DNA from 4 places in the Shinella sp. HY16 genome. Region 2 is predicted to be linked to each of the others. Evidence: predicted binding sites of a transcription regulator. Region 2 holds the regulator's gene; each other region holds the start of a gene.
What was found. The regulator PhoB, encoded in region 2, activates phosphate uptake and scavenging genes when phosphate is short. The targets are predictions, from matches to a motif close to TGTCATNNANCTGTCAT.
Positions count from the first base shown of each region.

Region 1: phnC (phosphonate ABC transporter ATP-binding protein) is a predicted target of PhoB. The motif match lies at 660-676, and genes of this name have one in related genera.
Region 3: phnC (phosphonate ABC transporter ATP-binding protein) is a predicted target of PhoB. The motif match lies at 2,160-2,176, and genes of this name have one in related genera.
Region 4: phnC (phosphonate ABC transporter ATP-binding protein) is a predicted target of PhoB. The motif match lies at 1,527-1,543, and genes of this name have one in related genera.

Region 1 covers NZ_JAHYXL010000010.1:21,300-26,377, reverse strand. The annotation lists gene K0P03_RS34970 (hypothetical protein) at 1-90, shown strand, start outside; gene tnpB (IS66 family insertion sequence element accessory protein TnpB) at 258-551, shown strand; gene phnC (phosphonate ABC transporter ATP-binding protein) at 760-1,569, shown strand; gene phnD (phosphate/phosphite/phosphonate ABC transporter substrate-binding protein) at 1,566-2,414, shown strand; gene phnE (phosphonate ABC transporter, permease protein PhnE) at 2,485-3,291, shown strand; gene K0P03_RS34945 (phosphonate dehydrogenase) at 3,305-4,303, shown strand; gene K0P03_RS34940 (LysR family transcriptional regulator) at 4,316-5,078, shown strand, end outside.
Region 2 covers NZ_JAHYXL010000001.1:108,583-113,818, reverse strand. The annotation lists gene K0P03_RS00545 (aspartate aminotransferase family protein) at 1-1,023, opposite strand, end outside; gene K0P03_RS00540 (GcrA family cell cycle regulator) at 1,447-1,983, shown strand; gene phoB (phosphate regulon transcriptional regulator PhoB) at 2,122-2,805, opposite strand; gene phoU (phosphate signaling complex protein PhoU) at 2,824-3,552, opposite strand; gene pstB (phosphate ABC transporter ATP-binding protein PstB) at 3,604-4,419, opposite strand; gene pstA (phosphate ABC transporter permease PstA) at 4,433-5,236, opposite strand, start outside.
Region 3 covers NZ_JAHYXL010000002.1:578,978-584,213, forward strand. The annotation lists gene phnE (phosphonate ABC transporter, permease protein PhnE) at 1-351, opposite strand, end outside; gene phnD (phosphate/phosphite/phosphonate ABC transporter substrate-binding protein) at 422-1,270, opposite strand; gene phnC (phosphonate ABC transporter ATP-binding protein) at 1,267-2,076, opposite strand; gene tnpB (IS66 family insertion sequence element accessory protein TnpB) at 2,285-2,578, opposite strand; gene K0P03_RS23165 (hypothetical protein) at 2,827-2,988, opposite strand; gene K0P03_RS23170 (GNAT family N-acetyltransferase) at 3,042-3,470, opposite strand; gene K0P03_RS23175 (ATP-binding protein) at 3,780-4,841, opposite strand; gene K0P03_RS23180 (response regulator) at 4,838-5,236, opposite strand, start outside.
Region 4 covers NZ_JAHYXL010000011.1:2,858-8,093, reverse strand. The annotation lists gene K0P03_RS35270 (hypothetical protein) at 1-943, opposite strand, end outside; gene tnpB (IS66 family insertion sequence element accessory protein TnpB) at 1,125-1,418, shown strand; gene phnC (phosphonate ABC transporter ATP-binding protein) at 1,627-2,436, shown strand; gene phnD (phosphate/phosphite/phosphonate ABC transporter substrate-binding protein) at 2,433-3,281, shown strand; gene phnE (phosphonate ABC transporter, permease protein PhnE) at 3,352-4,158, shown strand; gene K0P03_RS35245 (phosphonate dehydrogenase) at 4,172-5,170, shown strand; gene K0P03_RS35240 (LysR family transcriptional regulator) at 5,183-5,236, shown strand, end outside.

The DNA.
Region 1 (5,078 bases), on a different contig from region 2:
CGTATCCTCAAGCTGATCCTGTTCGGCTCCTATGCGCGCGGCGATTGGGTCGAAGATCGCAAGAGCGGCTACCTTTCCGACTATGTGTAGCGGCTTGCCAACATAAGCGCCTCTGCTCGCAAACATCGGCATTTTCTGCTCGAATTATCTGACAATGGAGCGGGCGTCGTGCTCACGCTCTTTGCCAATGTGCTCGCAAACATCCGGGTCTGCTTGCAAACATCCGCCACGTGCTCAGATTAATTGCCAGCGACGGCATGGTCAAACCGGGACGCCTGCCTGTCGTAGTTGCTCGGTCAGCTGACGGGAATATTCGGGATCAAGGGTGCCCGCCAGGAAGGCGCGGATATACGGACATGCGCTGTGGCTTTCCCTCCTTGGCGCTTCGGGTGCAGGAGGTTCTGCAGCATGATCCGTTGTCAGGGCATCTCTTCGTCTTCAGGGGCCGCAGATCGGATATTTTGAAGATCATCTGGCATGATGGTCTGGGCGCCTGCCTTTTTACCCGGCGGCTGGAGAAGGGCCGGTTTATCTGGCCGAATATGGGATAGCATCCGTCAAGGTGGTGTAGAATTGGGACCGGGCCGTCATGATCAGGCGGCTCTGGGTGAAATTTCTCCATCGCAGCTACGCGAGGAGGTAGAGCTGAGTTTAAGTGCTGTCATTGAAGTTTCACGAGCCTGATAAACGGACGTCATATGTCGCCCATAGTGATGCAAATATTCAATCGATGCACCACTAACGATCAGGATTATTGTGATGCTGGCTCTGAACGGAGTTGCCGTGACCTATGCCAACGGCACCCAAGCTTTGAAGACAACGACATTGACGTTCAACCAGGGTCAGTTCGTCGTGCTCCTCGGTAGATCCGGCGCAGGCAAATCTACCCTCATCCGGACACTCAACGGCTTGGTTGCGCCGACGTCTGGTTCGATCACTTCTAACGATATTGGTGCTCTGGATGCGGAAACTAAGCTTCGCATTCACCGAAGGCGAACTGGGATGATATTCCAGCAGCACCAACTCATAGGGCGCTTGAGCGCGCTCGACAACGTCATGACGGGCCGCCTGGGCTACCACTCTGGCTGGCGTACGTTGTTCCCTATGCCGCGTTCGGATCGAAGGCTGGGGTTGGAATGCCTTGAACGCGTAGGCCTTCTTGATAAGGCTCTCGTCAGGGCGGATCAACTATCCGGCGGTCAGCAGCAACGGGTGGGCATTGCGCGCGCGCTGGTCCAGAAGCCCCAACTGGTCCTTGCAGATGAGCCCGTTGCAAGTCTGGACCCTGAAACGGCTGTCGAGGTCCTGTCGCAGCTTCGCGAAATATGCACAGCCGACGGCATCACTGCTGTGATCAGCCTTCATCAGATCGATCTAGCTCGCCGGTTCGGCGACCGGGTCATTGCTATGCGCGACGGGGAAGTGGTTGCGGACGCCGCTGTCGACGAACTGACCGATCAAATGTGTGCGTCGATCTACCGCAGCGCCCCAAGAAATCCGACCACAACACAAGATTTGTCCAACTACGAGTATGATCAACCTTTAGCTGCCATGGAGGCCGCATTATGAAGAAGCTTCTGTCCCTCGCATTCCTCGCCGTTCTTGGCTGGAGTTCGTTGGCGCATGCTGGCTCAAATCCAGAGACATTGCGCGTCGCGTTGCTACCGGACGAGAACGCCGCCACTGTCATCAAAAACAATCGTCCTCTCGAGGAGTATCTTGAGAAGACACTCGGTCGGGAGATTGAACTGATCGTAACGACCGACTACTCGTCAATGATCGAAGCGATGCGTTTCGGCCGGCTTGAGTTGGCTTATTTCGGGCCGCTCTCTTACACGCTCGCGAAAACCAAGGCTGATATCGAGCCTTTCGCAGCAGTTATGAAGGATGGCGAAACTACCTATCGCGCTGTAGTTGTCGCCAATGCAGAGGCTGGCATCGAAAGCCTTGAAGATGCAAAAGGGAAAAAGGTCGCGTTTGGGGACGTGGCTTCCACCTCAAGCCACCTTATCCCGAAATCTATGCTGCTTAAGGCCGGAGTTGAGGCTGGAAAAGACTATAGCGAGAACTTCGTAGGGTCGCATGATGCCGTGGCTATTGCAGTGCAGAATGGCAATGCTCAGATTGGCGGACTTTCGTTGCCCATCTACAATTCAATGGTCGCTCGTGGCACCATTGATCCTAAGAAAGTTATCGCCCTCGCCGAGTCCGATCCGTTCCCGCAGTACCCCTGGACCATGCGGTCGGATCTTGACACTTCGTTGAAAGAGGCGATCACCAAAGCCTTCATCGACCTTAAAGACGAAAAGGTATTGGCATCCTTCAAAGCCGATGGGTTCGCTCCGATCGATGACAAAGCCTACGACGTCGTCCGTGAGCTCGGTAAAGTGCTGAACTTGGACCTGAGTCAGTAAGGCGCGTTCGAGACAGTTTCTCACCTTTCGACGCAGGCGCTGGCCTGCGTCCTTTCTTCCAGGATATGTGATGACACAGCCGTCGGCCGACTACGACTCTATCCTTCAACATCAAAACAAAGCTTGGACCAGAGCTGGCGTGATCGCGTTGGCAATTGCGTGTGTGATCATTGTTAGCAGTTATCACTCCGGTCTTCTTGATCTGGAGCGTCTGGGATCTGGGTTTCCTGCGCTCTGGCAGCTCGGTACGGAAATGTTTCCCCCGGATTTCAACCGAGGCTTGGAGTGGATCAGCCCTCTCATCGACACTCTGGCGATGAGTATAGCTGGGACTGCGATCGCGGTACTGATATCACTTCCAGTTGGCTTTTTCGCCTCAGGGAAAACAGCACCCAACGCTGTCATCTATATGATCTCGCGTGGATTGTTGAATGGTCTACGGTCGATCCCGGAGCTGATTATGGGCATCGTCTTCGTGGCGGCAGTGGGATTTGGAGCGCTCCCAGGCGTGCTGGCTCTTGGTCTTCACTCGGTTGGCATGGTGGGCAAGTTCTTTGCGGAGGCGATCGAGCATTGCGATAATGCGCCTATAGAAGCCGCACGCGCAGCTGGTGCGTCGCCGTTCCAGATCGTGACGCGGGCGATCTTGCCACAAGTTCTACCGCAATTGGCCGATGTGACCATCTATCGGTGGGAGTACAACTTCCGCGCCTCGACAATCCTGGGCACTGTGGGAGCTGGTGGTATCGGTTTCGAGTTGATGACATCCCTCCGGATCATGAATTATCAGGAGGTTCTTGCGATCATGCTCGTTGTCCTTCTGATGGTCACCATCGTTGACCAGGTCGGCGCTCTCCTCCGCCGCCAGCTGCAATAGAAGGATAAATTAAATGCTCCCAAAGGTAGTAATCACCCATCGCGTCCACGAGGAGATTATCTCAAAGCTATCTCCCCACGCTCGTTTAGTTTGCAACGATACTGATGATACATGGCCCCGCGAGAAACTGCTCGCAGAATTGAGCGACGCCAAGGCGATGATGGCGTTCATGCCGGACATGATCGACGCGTCTGTACTCGCGCACGCTCCCGATCTTCAACTTGTGGCATGTGCGCTGAAAGGCTTCGATAACTTCGACATCGAAGCCTGCACGCAGCGTGGAGTCCACGTCACGATAGTGTCCGATCTTCTCACTGACCCGACAGCCGAACTTACAATCGGTCTGATGATTGCTCTTGGGCGGCACATTCTGCCAGGCGACAAGAGCGTCAGGAGGGATTACAAAGGTTGGCGCCCTCGGTTTTACGGCCTTGGGCTGCAGGGCACAGCAATCGGCATTTTAGGGATGGGAGCGATCGGAAAAGCTATAGCACAGCGCCTAAGTACCTTCGGCGCCATTGTGTCGTACTGGGATCGTCAATCCCTGGACAAAGCCGATGAGATCAGACTGAACGTAAAGCCTCTTGAATTTGACCAGTTGATCTCGTCGTCTACCTTTCTTGTGTGTGCACTCCCGCTTTCGGCCGAAACGAAGCATCTCCTCGGCGCTGAACAACTCGCCAAAATGCCCAAAGGAGCACTTCTTATTAATCCTGCACGCGGAAGCGTGGTTGATGAAGAGGCTGTTGTCGCTGCATTGCAGGCGGGGCGCTTGGGAGGCTACGCCGCTGATGTTTATGAGATGGAGGACTGGGCCAGACCCGACCGGCCTGACAAGGTCCACGGGGGTCTCCTCAATCGCGAACATGATTCGATCTTGACACCCCACATAGGCTCAGCAGTGGCGAAGTCGCGTTTGGCTATCGAGCACGAGGCTGCTGACAACATTATAGATTTTGTCCAAGGCCGAAGACCTCGTGCGGCAATTAACGAGGTTCAACTAATTCCTTGATTAGAGAAAGTAATGTTTAGCCTTTCGCATGTCGCAGCATTCATAGAGGTAATCGAAACTGGCAGCTTTCACGAGGCGTCGCGACGGCTTCAGATATCCCAACCGACTGTCTCACATAATGTGAAACGATTGGAGGATATACTAGGGGTGCGGCTGGTCGAGAGGAGGAAGGACAAGTGTGTGCCGACTCGGCAAGGGCTCGTATTCTTGCCATTCGCACGCAGCCTTTTGACCGTCACGAAGAGATCTCTGGACCGCCTGCACAGCGGCCGGATTACGTTGGGTGCCAGTACTAACATCGGTACCTATATTTTGCCAGTCCACTTGAAGCGTTTACAGGATGCTCAAGGCCGGCCACCTGAGGTGGCCGTTGCCTCAAATCCTGAAATCATCGAAAAGCTCTTGAGGAAGGAGATTGATCTAGCCTTTACCGAATGGTGGGACGATCGAAAAGGATATCAAGCCCGCCTTTGGCGGAAGGAAAAGCTGGTAATAATCGTATCCCCACAGCATAATTGGAGGACGCGAAAAACAATTGAAGCGGCAGAGTTATTTCAAGAGTCCCTCATTGGCGGAGAACGTGGAACCGGTACCGGATCCGTGCTCCGCGAGGCCTTCGGCCAAGCGGCAGAGCAATTCCCAATCTCATTCAATGTCGGGAGCACTGAGGCTGTGAAGCATGCAGTTCGAGCTGGTCTCGGCATTTCGATCGTGATGAGGAGCACTGTCCTCGATGAGCTCGCGTCGGGTAGGCTTTATGAGGTTTCTGTTGAGA
Region 2 (5,236 bases):
GACCGGGATTTTTGCCTTGATGCCGAGCATCAGGCCCTCGCCGCGGACATCCTCGATGACATCGGGGAAGCGATCCTTCAGCGCGGCCAGCCCCTGGCGGAAGACGAGCGCGACATCACGCACATGCTCGAGAAAGCCGTCTTCCAGCACCACGTCCAACACGGCGTTGCCGACGGCCATGGCAAGCGGGTTGCCGCCATAGGTAGAGCCGTGCGTACCGGCAACCATGCCGGCCGCCGCCTCGTTCGTGGCAAGGCAGGCACCGAGCGGGAAACCGCCGCCGATACCCTTGGCAATCGCCATGATGTCAGGCGCGACCCCTGCCCATTCGTGAGCGAAGAGCCGCCCCGTGCGACCGACGCCGGTCTGCACCTCATCGAGGATGAGCAGCAGGCCGTATTCGTCACAGAGCTGGCGCAGCTCCTGCATGAACTCCTTCGACACCGGGCGCAGCCCGCCCTCGCCCTGCACCGGCTCGATCAGGATACCGGCCGTTTCCTCGGTGATCGCGTCCTTGACGGCCGTGATGTCGCCGAAGGGGACCTTGAGAAAGCCCGGCGCCTTGGGGCCGAAGCCCTCGATGTATTTTTCCTGACCGCCGGCGGCGATCGTCGCGATCGTGCGCCCGTGGAAGGCACCCTCGAAGGTGATGATGTGGTACTTGCCGGGATGGCCCTTGGCAAAATGGTAGCGCCGGGCGGTCTTGATCGCACATTCCAGCGCCTCTGCACCTGAATTGGTGAAGAACACCTTGTCGGCGAACGTGGCCTGCGTCAGCCGGCTGCCGAGGCTTTCCTGGCCCGGAACCTCATAGAGGTTCGACAGGTGCCAGACCTTGTCGGCCTGCTCCTTCAGCGCGGCGACGAGATGAGGATGCGCATGGCCGAGCGAGTTGACGGCAACACCGGCGGCAAAATCGAGATATCGCTCGCCATCTTCGGTGGTCAGCCACACGCCCTCCCCGCGCGTGAACCGGAGCGGCGCACGCATGTAGGTTTCATAGAGCGGCGCGACATCGGCCATGCGTGGATCCTCCGAAAAGAGATGCGGAAAAACAGAAATGCAACTTGACTTTTCCAAGCCTCAGAAAAACCAAAAGCCGCCTTTCGGCGGCATGCCGCACTATCAGCATTTCATGTTGGGATGTCAACAAAATCGCACCCGAAATGGCGCTGAACATCCCGCAAGGTGAGGATTCGCGACGCGCATGGAAGGTGTCTCTATCGAGTCACACCCGACCAGCAAGTTGGGGAAAACTCCGAAATCGATTCGCCCGGATTCCGGCGACTCTTGTCACAGAGTCCACCGGTCTCTAGGTTAAAGACCAATTACTAGACTGCATGCGGCGGAACTAGTCAGCAAGAGAGTTAGGGCGTTCAGGTTCCGGACCCGTCCGGAGCACGACGAGGGATTCCCGCATCCTGAACGCCGAGCGGAGACAAAAACATGAACTGGACAGACGAGCGCGTCGAGAAACTCAAGAAGCTCTGGAGCGAGGGCCTGAGCGCGAGCCAGATCGCGGCGCAGCTCGGCGGCGTCAGCCGCAATGCCGTCATCGGCAAGGTGCACCGGCTGAATCTGCCCGGTCGCGCCAAGGCCGGCGGCACCCAGACCGCGACACGCGCCAAGCGTCCGGCTCCGGCGACGCCGCGTCCGTCGAACTTCGCTGCCCGTCCCGTCGCCGCCCGCCCGGTCGCCCGTCCGGCCGGCAACGCCATTGTCAAGGAAGAGATCGACGCCGATTTCGAAATGCAGGCCGAGACCCTTCCGGTTCCGGCCAACCGCAACAACGTGGTCGTACCGATGTCGCGTCGTCTCGAGCTGACCCAGCTCACCGAGCGCACCTGCAAGTGGCCGATCGGAGACCCGCTCAACGACGACTTCCACTTCTGCGGCAACGAGTCCCCCGACAATTCGCCCTACTGCACCTACCACCAGCGCCTCGCCTACCAGCCCTCGGCCGAGCGCCGCCGGATGCGATAACATCTACCACGGCAGAAAATGCGATGCGGACCCGAAAGGGTCCGTTTTCGTTTGAGATGGTGGTGCCTCTACTATTCCCCCAAAACGCAAACAGGCCCCTGAGGGCCCATTTCCGTCCTTGGGAGGAATTCCGTTCGCTCAGGTTTCCAGCGAATAGCCGGCGCCGCGGACCGTGCGGATGACGTCCTGCATGTTGGCGAAGTTGAGCGCCTTCCGCAGACGCCCGACATGCACGTCGACGGTGCGCTCGTCGACATAAATGTCATGGCCCCAGACCCCGTCGAGAAGTTGCGAGCGCGAGAAGACGCGGCCGGGCGAGGTCATCAGGAACTCCAGAAGGCGGAACTCCGTCGGGCCAAGGCGGACCTCGCGGGTGCGACGATGGACGCGGTGCGTCTCGCGGTCGAGCTCGATGTCGCCGCAGCGCAGCACCGTCGAGACAACCTCGGGCTTGGCACGGCGCAGCATCGCCCGCACGCGGGCAACCAGTTCCGGCGTCGAGAAGGGCTTGACGACATAGTCGTCCGCACCGGTGGCAAGCCCGCGCACGCGCTCGCTCTCCTCGCCGCGCGCCGTCAGCATGATGATCGGCAGACGTTCGGTTTCCGGGCGCTGGCGCAGGCGTCGGCACAGCTCGATGCCGGAAACGCCCGGAAGCATCCAGTCGAGGATGAGGAGATCCGGCATGCGCTCCTGCAAGCGCATCTCGGCCTCGTCACCGTTCAGGATCGTATCGACCTCGAAACCTTCCGCTTCCAGATTGTAACGGAGGAGAACGCTCAGGGCCTCCTCGTCTTCCACGACGGCAATTCTGGGCACCATGGAGTTGAACCTTGCTCTTTACTCGGACGCGTCGGCGACATCGGCCGCGACGACGGAGGTCGAGGTATCGTCCTTCGGACGCTCACCTTCCGGCTGCGAGCCTGTTGCCATGTAGTAGATGGTTTCGGCGATGTTGGTCGCGTGGTCGCCGATGCGCTCGATGTTCTTGGCGCAGAACAGGAGATGCGTGCAGGGCGTGATGTTGCGCGGGTCTTCCATCATGTAGGTCAGGAGTTCGCGGAACAGCGAGGTATAGATCGCATCGATCTCGTCGTCGCGCTCGCGGATCGCCTTGGCCTTCTCGATCGAGCGGGTGGCATAGACGTCGAGCACTTCCTTGAGCTGCATCAGCGCGAGCTCGGCGAGATGCTCCAAGCCGCGGGCCAGCTTGCGGGGCATGCCCGAGCTCTGGACGGCGATGACGCGCTTGGCGGTGTTCTTTCCGAGATCGCCGACGCGCTCCAGTTCGGCCGCGATACGGATCGCGCCCATGATTTCGCGCAGGTCCGCCGCCATCGGCTGGCGCTTGGCGATGGTGACGATCGCCTTGTCGTTGATCTGGCGCTCTGCCGTATCAAGGATGACGTCCTCGGAGATCACCTTCTGGGCCAGCGCCGCGTCGGTCGTGACGAGAGCGCGGACGGAATCGGCGACCATCTGCTCGGCGGTGCCGCCCATTTCGGAGATGCGGCGGGAGAGGTATTTCAGTTCTTCGTCGTAGATGGAGACGATGTGGCTCGATGACATGGCTCAGTCCTTAATGCGCTCGGGTTCCAGGGATGCTCGGCGACGAAGGCGTCAGCCGAAGCGGCCCATGATGTAGTCCTGCGTGCGCTGGTCATCCGGGTTGGTGAACATCTTGTCGGTGTCGTTCTCCTCGACGAGGTTGCCGAGGTGGAACATGGCGGTGCGCTGCGAGACGCGGGCCGCCTGCTGCATCGAGTGCGTCACGATGACGATGGTGAAGTTCGCGCGCAGTTCATGGATCAGTTCCTCGACCTTGGCGGTCGCGATCGGGTCGAGCGCCGAGCAGGGCTCGTCCATGAGGATGACTTCCGGGCTGACGGCGACGGCGCGGGCGATGCAGAGGCGCTGCTGCTGGCCGCCGGAAAGGCCCGTGCCGCCTTCATGCAGGCGATCCTTCACCTCGTTCCACAGGCCGGCCTTCTGAAGGCTCTGCTCGACGATGGCGTCCATGTCGGCCTTCCCCTTGGCGAGACCGTGGATACGCGGGCCATAAGCGACGTTCTCGTAGATCGACTTCGGGAACGGGTTCGGCTTCTGGAAGACCATGCCGACGCGGGCACGCAGCTCCACGACGTCGATGTTCGGATCGTAGATATCGTCCGTATCGAGCGTGATGCGACCGGTGACGCGGCAACCGTCGATCGTGTCGTTCATGCGGTTCAGCGTGCGCAGGAAGGTCGACTTGCCGCAGCCCGACGGGCCGATAAGGGCGGTCACCGTGTTTTCGCGAACATTGAGGTTCACATCGTAGAGGGCGCGCTTCTCGCCGTAATAGACCGAGACGTCCTTGCCGATCATCTTGTAGGAAATGTCATTCATTTTCTTGTCCAGCGCTTTCTCGACTGCTGCTTCTGACATCATGTTCATATGACCGGTCCTTCTACCAGCGCCGTTCGAAACGGCGGCGCAACAGGATGGCGCCAACATTCATGAGGATGAGGAAGATGAGGAGCACGATGATGGCTCCGGAGGTGCGCTCGACGAAGGCGCGTTCCGCCTCGTTGGCCCACATGTAGATCTGCACCGGAAGCGCCGTCGCAGGGTCCATCGGCGTTGCCGGAACATCGGCGACGAAGGCGACCATGCCGATGAGAAGCAGCGGGGCAGTTTCACCGAGTGCGTGAGCAAGACCGATGATCGTGCCCGTCAGGATGCCGGGCATCGCAAGCGGCAGGACATGGTGGAACACGGTCTGCATCTTCGAGGCACCGAGGCCAAGCGCAGCCGAGCGGATCGATGGCGGCACGGCTTTCAGCGCGGCACGGGTCGCGATGATGATCGTCGGCAGCGTCATGAGGGTCAGCACCAGGCCGCCGACGAGGGCCGCCGAGCGCGGGAAGCCCGCGAAGTTGACGAAGACAGCAAGGCCGAGAAGACCGTAGACGATGGACGGTACGGCGGCGAGGTTGTTGATGTTCACCTCGATAAGGTCCGTGAACCGGTTCTTCGGAGCGAACTCCTCCAGATAGATCGAGGCAGCGACACCGATCGGCAGGGAGAGCACGAGCACGATCAGCATCATGTAGAGCGAGCCGATCGCTGCGACGCCAACGCCGGCAGCCTCCGGACGGCTCGATGCGCCATTGGTGAAGAGGCCGGTGTTGAAATGTTTGGCGAGCGCGCCGCTTTCGGCGAGCGTGTTCATCCAGCCGACCTGCTTGTCGGAGACCTTGCGGTTCGTTTC
Region 3 (5,236 bases), on a different contig from region 2:
ACGCGAGATCATATAGATGACAGCGTTGGGTGCTGTTTTCCCTGAGGCGAAAAAGCCAACTGGAAGTGATATCAGTACCGCGATCGCAGTCCCAGCTATACTCATCGCCAGAGTGTCGATGAGAGGGCTGATCCACTCCAAGCCTCGGTTGAAATCCGGGGGAAACATTTCCGTACCGAGCTGCCAGAGCGCAGGAAACCCAGATCCCAGACGCTCCAGATCAAGAAGACCGGAGTGATAACTGCTAACAATGATCACACACGCAATTGCCAACGCGATCACGCCAGCTCTGGTCCAAGCTTTGTTTTGATGTTGAAGGATAGAGTCGTAGTCGGCCGACGGCTGTGTCATCACATATCCTGGAAGAAAGGACGCAGGCCAGCGCCTGCGTCGAAAGGTGAGAAACTGTCTCGAACGCGCCTTACTGACTCAGGTCCAAGTTCAGCACTTTACCGAGCTCACGGACGACGTCGTAGGCTTTGTCATCGATCGGAGCGAACCCATCGGCTTTGAAGGATGCCAATACCTTTTCGTCTTTAAGGTCGATGAAGGCTTTGGTGATCGCCTCTTTCAACGAAGTGTCAAGATCCGACCGCATGGTCCAGGGGTACTGCGGGAACGGATCGGACTCGGCGAGGGCGATAACTTTCTTAGGATCAATGGTGCCACGAGCGACCATTGAATTGTAGATGGGCAACGAAAGTCCGCCAATCTGAGCATTGCCATTCTGCACTGCAATAGCCACGGCATCATGCGACCCTACGAAGTTCTCGCTATAGTCTTTTCCAGCCTCAACTCCGGCCTTAAGCAGCATAGATTTCGGGATAAGGTGGCTTGAGGTGGAAGCCACGTCCCCAAACGCGACCTTTTTCCCTTTTGCATCTTCAAGGCTTTCGATGCCAGCCTCTGCATTGGCGACAACTACAGCGCGATAGGTAGTTTCGCCATCCTTCATAACTGCTGCGAAAGGCTCGATATCAGCCTTGGTTTTCGCGAGCGTGTAAGAGAGCGGCCCGAAATAAGCCAACTCAAGCCGGCCGAAACGCATCGCTTCGATCATTGACGAGTAGTCGGTCGTTACGATCAGTTCAATCTCCCGACCGAGTGTCTTCTCAAGATACTCCTCGAGAGGACGATTGTTTTTGATGACAGTGGCGGCGTTCTCGTCCGGTAGCAACGCGACGCGCAATGTCTCTGGATTTGAGCCAGCATGCGCCAACGAACTCCAGCCAAGAACGGCGAGGAATGCGAGGGACAGAAGCTTCTTCATAATGCGGCCTCCATGGCAGCTAAAGGTTGATCATACTCGTAGTTGGACAAATCTTGTGTTGTGGTCGGATTTCTTGGGGCGCTGCGGTAGATCGACGCACACATTTGATCGGTCAGTTCGTCGACAGCGGCGTCCGCAACCACTTCCCCGTCGCGCATAGCAATGACCCGGTCGCCGAACCGGCGAGCTAGATCGATCTGATGAAGGCTGATCACAGCAGTGATGCCGTCGGCTGTGCATATTTCGCGAAGCTGCGACAGGACCTCGACAGCCGTTTCAGGGTCCAGACTTGCAACGGGCTCATCTGCAAGGACCAGTTGGGGCTTCTGGACCAGCGCGCGCGCAATGCCCACCCGTTGCTGCTGACCGCCGGATAGTTGATCCGCCCTGACGAGAGCCTTATCAAGAAGGCCTACGCGTTCAAGGCATTCCAACCCCAGCCTTCGATCCGAACGCGGCATAGGGAACAACGTACGCCAGCCAGAGTGGTAGCCCAGGCGGCCCGTCATGACGTTGTCGAGCGCGCTCAAGCGCCCTATGAGTTGGTGCTGCTGGAATATCATCCCAGTTCGCCTTCGGTGAATGCGAAGCTTAGTTTCCGCATCCAGAGCACCAATATCGTTAGAAGTGATCGAACCAGACGTCGGCGCAACCAAGCCGTTGAGTGTCCGGATGAGGGTAGATTTGCCTGCGCCGGATCTACCGAGGAGCACGACGAACTGACCCTGGTTGAACGTCAATGTCGTTGTCTTCAAAGCTTGGGTGCCGTTGGCATAGGTCACGGCAACTCCGTTCAGAGCCAGCATCACAATAATCCTGATCGTTAGTGGTGCATCGATTGAATATTTGCATCACTATGGGCGACATATGACGTCCGTTTATCAGGCTCGTGAAACTTCAATGACAGCACTTAAACTCAGCTCTACCTCCTCGCGTAGCTGCGATGGAGAAATTTCACCCAGAGCCGCCTGATCATGACGGCCCGGTCCCAATTCTACACCACCTTGACGGATGCTATCCCATATTCGGCCAGATAAACCGGCCCTTCTCCAGCCGCCGGGTAAAAAGGCAGGCGCCCAGACCATCATGCCAGATGATCTTCAAAATATCCGATCTGCGGCCCCTGAAGACGAAGAGATGCCCTGACAACGGATCATGCTGCAGAACCTCCTGCACCCGAAGCGCCAAGGAGGGAAAGCCACAGCGCATGTCCGTATATCCGCGCCTTCCTGGCGGGCACCCTTGATCCCGAATATTCCCGTCAGCTGACCGAGCAACTACGACAGGCAGGCGTCCCGGTTTGACCATGCCGTCGCTGGCAATTAATCTGAGCACGTGGCGGATGTTTGCAAGCAGACCCGGATGTTTGCGAGCACATTGGCAAAGAGCGTGAGCACGACGCCCGCTCCATTGTCAGATAATTCGAGCAGAAAATGCCGATGTTTGCGAGCAGAGGCGCTTATGTTGGCAAGCCGCTACACCTAGCATGACGGTCGCGCCGAAGACACCTTATTATCCGTGAGCCCCGGGGCCGAATGCAGCCGTCTGACATCGCGTCAGCCGTTTGTCAGCCGCTCGGCTAATCCTGTGCAGCTTTCAATGACACCGTTGAAACGAGCCGCGTCGAGTTCGGTCTTTCGACCGATGAAGCCCAAGCGGCTCCACCGGTAGATCGAATGACCGCTACGCGCCTTCATACCTGCCATTGAGCTGGCCATCGGGACTTCCCGTATGCAGCCGGTCTGCTGAAATGGGTCAGATCGATTGCGGCTTACTTAATCACCTTCTCGAATAGAAACCCTTCGTCATCCGGAAGATCATTCGACGCGGGATGATGTGGGTCCGGATACTTGGCGTGATGAAACGCGATGATCTTGAAGCCACATTTGTTGACGTAGAAGTGGATGTTCCTCTTCTCGAAATAGGGCGTATGGGTTCGCCACGTGATCGTCTTCGGATAACGGGCTTCGATCGCAAGCCAGGCTTTGTGACCCAGACCCTGCCCATGCTCGCCAACCTTCAGGAAAAATAGATCCAGCGTGTTGTGATGCGTGTTCTCATCGATGGTCACAACTGCGCCACCGATCTTCTCGCCGTCTGAGAGAATACGCAGTGCGACAGCTCCGGGGGCGGCGATAGAGCTGTCTAGGTCCTCGTCGGAAGGTATGGGGCCATCGGGCAGCGCTCCGTATTCATCGATAACAGCAAGAGAAAATGCCTCCTGGAGCTCTTTCTTGAAGTCGGGAGATCATTCTGATCTGCAACGGCCAGACTGACAGTTTGTATGGTCAAAACGTTTCTCCAACGGCTTATCGAACGCGGGGCCGGATTCGGTGCCCATAAGTGCGCTTTCCATAATCCCGAGCACAGCATCTTGGTTGGGCCTGGGATGACTGCGTTAGCAAGCCAAGTTTGAGGGTTCGTGGAGGGCGTGTGGAGACGACGTGGAGACGACCGGTGGAGTTGAACGAGCCGTAGAATCCGTAAGGAAGCGGCGACGAACAAAACGTCACGAGACTGCCTCGCCAAGAACCATCTCGAACATGGCGCCGCCTGTGTCAGATTTTGCGTATTGGACTTTGCCGCCATGAGCCTCAACGATCGCACGGACGACGGATAGACCCAGACCATTGCCGCCCTTTTCCAACGAGCCGGACTCTCCGCCTCTTCGGAAAGGTTCGAACGCGGAAGCGGCGATGTCCGGTGCAAGGCCCGGACCTTCGTCGGCGACACGCAGGATCACTTCGTTCCTCTCCACGCAAAGGCTGATTTCGATGAGGCCGCGTTGCGCGTATCGACGCGCATTTGTGACCAGGGCAAGAAGCGCCTGCCGGATCCGCATCGCATCGACCCGGACCGTGACATCGCAAAGGTCTAGGCTAAGCTCGAAGCCGTCCTGTTGCAGTTCCCGATCCAACACCGCAGCAAGCCGCAAGATTTCGTCCTTGAGACGAACAGGCTGAAGGCGAAGATCAAGGTGACCACTGTCAGCGAGCGTCACCGTTCGCAGGTCCTCCACCAGCCTTGCCAATGAATCGACCTGCAGCACGAGGGCACTAAGCGACTTTTCATCGGGCTCGAAGACCCCATCAATCATGCCTTGGAGTCGCCCCTTGAGAATGGTCAAAGGTGTACGCAGTTCATGGGCGATCGTGGCATTCCAGAGTGTCATATCCGAGGCCATGTCCTGCAGACGCTGGGCCATGGCGTTGAAGTCTTCGACAAGAACGGCCGTCTCCCCCAGAGAGTGATCGCCGGGGATGGCGCGAGCCGAAAGATCGCCGTCTTTGATCTGCCTGGCGCTTATCGCCAATGATTCCAACGGTTCGAGGATGCGGCGCGCCAATCGGATCGATGCGATCGCCGCGACGATCAGCGCGATTAAGATGAGAATGGCCAGAGTAATGAAATCGAAGCCCGTCAGCCAATTGTCAGCGTCTTCAGACCAGGGAGAAAAATAGAAGAGGGCGGTGAAGGCGAGATAGGTTCCAAAGAAGACCAGCAGGCCAGCCGCCAGGGTGACCGAGGCCATGGCGAGCAATATCTGCCGACTGAGCCCCTTCACGATCATGGATCGACCCCAAGGCGGTAGCCGACGCCTCGAATGCTGATCAACAAGCCTTCGCTTCCCACCTGTTCGAGCTTCTTGCGAAGCTTGCTCAAATGACTGTCGATCGTTCGATCCAGCGCATCCGAGCCGGGCAGGCAGGCGTCAACAAGTTCGGCTCGCGAGAACACCTTGGTGGGTGTCCGAGCGAGATGGGCCAGAAGCCTGAATTCCGACAGCGTGAGAGGTACGGTCACTGGCCCGTCCTCCTTCTCAATCTTAACCTGATAGCTATCGAGATCGATTGCCAGGTTTCCGACCCGGATCACTGCGCCCGCTTGGCTGAGACCCGCGCGACGCAACACGGCCTTGGCTCGCGCGACGACCTCGATCGGATTGAAGGGCTTGACGATATAGTC
Region 4 (5,236 bases), on a different contig from region 2:
CGGCTGGGTCGCCGGGAAGACGATGGCCCCATCCGCCCACGATCTCTTTCCAGCCGGCAAGCGCTCGGCAGGCTTCCGGCTCCTTGATGCAGGGGTCCAGCGCCTTGCGCTCGCCCCTGATCTCGACGGCCGAATCCATGCGCAGATACTGGTAGCCGTCATGGAAACAGCGCAGCACCAGCGGATGCAGCATGGCGGCAAGCGCGATCTCCGGACGGTTCGCCAGTTCGACGCGAAGTGCTGCCGTGCGGACTGCCGTCAGTTCCTCGATGAGCGTGGCGGAGTATCCGGACGGCTCGGCGGGCTCGGCCGCATCGGGCAGGGCAGGGGCCTCGCCAGCATCGTCCCCATTCCGAGCACCATCACGCAGCCGGTCCAGCGCCTTGCGGTCCTCCGGCTTCACAAGCCCGCGCGTCACCTGAAGGGAACCGTCATAGGCGACTGCGACAAGGCAACCGGCAAGGGCCTGTTCTTCCGGCCGAAAACTTTCCGTCGCGTCCCTGATCGCCTCGATGCGCTGTTCGATTTCGGCAAGCCGCGCCTCGTCGGCCGCGATTTCAGGATCGCCCTCGGCATAGGCCTCGATCCGAGCGGCCAGCTCGTCAAAAGCCTCGGCAAGAGCGGACGATTCGGCCTGCTCCTCGTCGGTATGGTCGCGGCGCTCCGGGTAAATCCGGCCATATCCGGCGCTGTGGATGCTGCCGCCGTCGATGCTGATCTCCGCCCATTTCCAGCCCTGCGGCGAAAATTCTTCCGCGACCGTTTCCAGTTTTTCGCCCACCAGCCTCAACAACAATGGCCGATCGGTGAAGAATGTCGCGTCGTCCTCCGCGAACAGATCGCGCAGCACGTTGCCGCCTGCGGCCTCATAGGCGTCCACGCCGACAAAGCGGGCCAGACGGTCATTGCTGCGGACATGCTCGCTGGTCAGCGCCGCGCGCAAATTACTAGGTGTAGCGGCTTGCCAACATAAGCGCCTCTGCTCGCAAACATCGGCATTTTCTGCTCGAATTATCTGACAATGGAGCGGGCGTCGTGCTCACGCTCTTTGCCAATGTGCTCGCAAACATCCGGGTCTGCTTGCAAACATCCGCCACGTGCTCAGATTAATTGCCAGCGACGGCATGGTCAAACCGGGACGCCTGCCTGTCGTAGTTGCTCGGTCAGCTGACGGGAATATTCGGGATCAAGGGTGCCCGCCAGGAAGGCGCGGATATACGGACATGCGCTGTGGCTTTCCCTCCTTGGCGCTTCGGGTGCAGGAGGTTCTGCAGCATGATCCGTTGTCAGGGCATCTCTTCGTCTTCAGGGGCCGCAGATCGGATATTTTGAAGATCATCTGGCATGATGGTCTGGGCGCCTGCCTTTTTACCCGGCGGCTGGAGAAGGGCCGGTTTATCTGGCCGAATATGGGATAGCATCCGTCAAGGTGGTGTAGAATTGGGACCGGGCCGTCATGATCAGGCGGCTCTGGGTGAAATTTCTCCATCGCAGCTACGCGAGGAGGTAGAGCTGAGTTTAAGTGCTGTCATTGAAGTTTCACGAGCCTGATAAACGGACGTCATATGTCGCCCATAGTGATGCAAATATTCAATCGATGCACCACTAACGATCAGGATTATTGTGATGCTGGCTCTGAACGGAGTTGCCGTGACCTATGCCAACGGCACCCAAGCTTTGAAGACAACGACATTGACGTTCAACCAGGGTCAGTTCGTCGTGCTCCTCGGTAGATCCGGCGCAGGCAAATCTACCCTCATCCGGACACTCAACGGCTTGGTTGCGCCGACGTCTGGTTCGATCACTTCTAACGATATTGGTGCTCTGGATGCGGAAACTAAGCTTCGCATTCACCGAAGGCGAACTGGGATGATATTCCAGCAGCACCAACTCATAGGGCGCTTGAGCGCGCTCGACAACGTCATGACGGGCCGCCTGGGCTACCACTCTGGCTGGCGTACGTTGTTCCCTATGCCGCGTTCGGATCGAAGGCTGGGGTTGGAATGCCTTGAACGCGTAGGCCTTCTTGATAAGGCTCTCGTCAGGGCGGATCAACTATCCGGCGGTCAGCAGCAACGGGTGGGCATTGCGCGCGCGCTGGTCCAGAAGCCCCAACTGGTCCTTGCAGATGAGCCCGTTGCAAGTCTGGACCCTGAAACGGCTGTCGAGGTCCTGTCGCAGCTTCGCGAAATATGCACAGCCGACGGCATCACTGCTGTGATCAGCCTTCATCAGATCGATCTAGCTCGCCGGTTCGGCGACCGGGTCATTGCTATGCGCGACGGGGAAGTGGTTGCGGACGCCGCTGTCGACGAACTGACCGATCAAATGTGTGCGTCGATCTACCGCAGCGCCCCAAGAAATCCGACCACAACACAAGATTTGTCCAACTACGAGTATGATCAACCTTTAGCTGCCATGGAGGCCGCATTATGAAGAAGCTTCTGTCCCTCGCATTCCTCGCCGTTCTTGGCTGGAGTTCGTTGGCGCATGCTGGCTCAAATCCAGAGACATTGCGCGTCGCGTTGCTACCGGACGAGAACGCCGCCACTGTCATCAAAAACAATCGTCCTCTCGAGGAGTATCTTGAGAAGACACTCGGTCGGGAGATTGAACTGATCGTAACGACCGACTACTCGTCAATGATCGAAGCGATGCGTTTCGGCCGGCTTGAGTTGGCTTATTTCGGGCCGCTCTCTTACACGCTCGCGAAAACCAAGGCTGATATCGAGCCTTTCGCAGCAGTTATGAAGGATGGCGAAACTACCTATCGCGCTGTAGTTGTCGCCAATGCAGAGGCTGGCATCGAAAGCCTTGAAGATGCAAAAGGGAAAAAGGTCGCGTTTGGGGACGTGGCTTCCACCTCAAGCCACCTTATCCCGAAATCTATGCTGCTTAAGGCCGGAGTTGAGGCTGGAAAAGACTATAGCGAGAACTTCGTAGGGTCGCATGATGCCGTGGCTATTGCAGTGCAGAATGGCAATGCTCAGATTGGCGGACTTTCGTTGCCCATCTACAATTCAATGGTCGCTCGTGGCACCATTGATCCTAAGAAAGTTATCGCCCTCGCCGAGTCCGATCCGTTCCCGCAGTACCCCTGGACCATGCGGTCGGATCTTGACACTTCGTTGAAAGAGGCGATCACCAAAGCCTTCATCGACCTTAAAGACGAAAAGGTATTGGCATCCTTCAAAGCCGATGGGTTCGCTCCGATCGATGACAAAGCCTACGACGTCGTCCGTGAGCTCGGTAAAGTGCTGAACTTGGACCTGAGTCAGTAAGGCGCGTTCGAGACAGTTTCTCACCTTTCGACGCAGGCGCTGGCCTGCGTCCTTTCTTCCAGGATATGTGATGACACAGCCGTCGGCCGACTACGACTCTATCCTTCAACATCAAAACAAAGCTTGGACCAGAGCTGGCGTGATCGCGTTGGCAATTGCGTGTGTGATCATTGTTAGCAGTTATCACTCCGGTCTTCTTGATCTGGAGCGTCTGGGATCTGGGTTTCCTGCGCTCTGGCAGCTCGGTACGGAAATGTTTCCCCCGGATTTCAACCGAGGCTTGGAGTGGATCAGCCCTCTCATCGACACTCTGGCGATGAGTATAGCTGGGACTGCGATCGCGGTACTGATATCACTTCCAGTTGGCTTTTTCGCCTCAGGGAAAACAGCACCCAACGCTGTCATCTATATGATCTCGCGTGGATTGTTGAATGGTCTACGGTCGATCCCGGAGCTGATTATGGGCATCGTCTTCGTGGCGGCAGTGGGATTTGGAGCGCTCCCAGGCGTGCTGGCTCTTGGTCTTCACTCGGTTGGCATGGTGGGCAAGTTCTTTGCGGAGGCGATCGAGCATTGCGATAATGCGCCTATAGAAGCCGCACGCGCAGCTGGTGCGTCGCCGTTCCAGATCGTGACGCGGGCGATCTTGCCACAAGTTCTACCGCAATTGGCCGATGTGACCATCTATCGGTGGGAGTACAACTTCCGCGCCTCGACAATCCTGGGCACTGTGGGAGCTGGTGGTATCGGTTTCGAGTTGATGACATCCCTCCGGATCATGAATTATCAGGAGGTTCTTGCGATCATGCTCGTTGTCCTTCTGATGGTCACCATCGTTGACCAGGTCGGCGCTCTCCTCCGCCGCCAGCTGCAATAGAAGGATAAATTAAATGCTCCCAAAGGTAGTAATCACCCATCGCGTCCACGAGGAGATTATCTCAAAGCTATCTCCCCACGCTCGTTTAGTTTGCAACGATACTGATGATACATGGCCCCGCGAGAAACTGCTCGCAGAATTGAGCGACGCCAAGGCGATGATGGCGTTCATGCCGGACATGATCGACGCGTCTGTACTCGCGCACGCTCCCGATCTTCAACTTGTGGCATGTGCGCTGAAAGGCTTCGATAACTTCGACATCGAAGCCTGCACGCAGCGTGGAGTCCACGTCACGATAGTGTCCGATCTTCTCACTGACCCGACAGCCGAACTTACAATCGGTCTGATGATTGCTCTTGGGCGGCACATTCTGCCAGGCGACAAGAGCGTCAGGAGGGATTACAAAGGTTGGCGCCCTCGGTTTTACGGCCTTGGGCTGCAGGGCACAGCAATCGGCATTTTAGGGATGGGAGCGATCGGAAAAGCTATAGCACAGCGCCTAAGTACCTTCGGCGCCATTGTGTCGTACTGGGATCGTCAATCCCTGGACAAAGCCGATGAGATCAGACTGAACGTAAAGCCTCTTGAATTTGACCAGTTGATCTCGTCGTCTACCTTTCTTGTGTGTGCACTCCCGCTTTCGGCCGAAACGAAGCATCTCCTCGGCGCTGAACAACTCGCCAAAATGCCCAAAGGAGCACTTCTTATTAATCCTGCACGCGGAAGCGTGGTTGATGAAGAGGCTGTTGTCGCTGCATTGCAGGCGGGGCGCTTGGGAGGCTACGCCGCTGATGTTTATGAGATGGAGGACTGGGCCAGACCCGACCGGCCTGACAAGGTCCACGGGGGTCTCCTCAATCGCGAACATGATTCGATCTTGACACCCCACATAGGCTCAGCAGTGGCGAAGTCGCGTTTGGCTATCGAGCACGAGGCTGCTGACAACATTATAGATTTTGTCCAAGGCCGAAGACCTCGTGCGGCAATTAACGAGGTTCAACTAATTCCTTGATTAGAGAAAGTAATGTTTAGCCTTTCGCATGTCGCAGCATTCATAGAGGTAATCGAAACTGGCAGC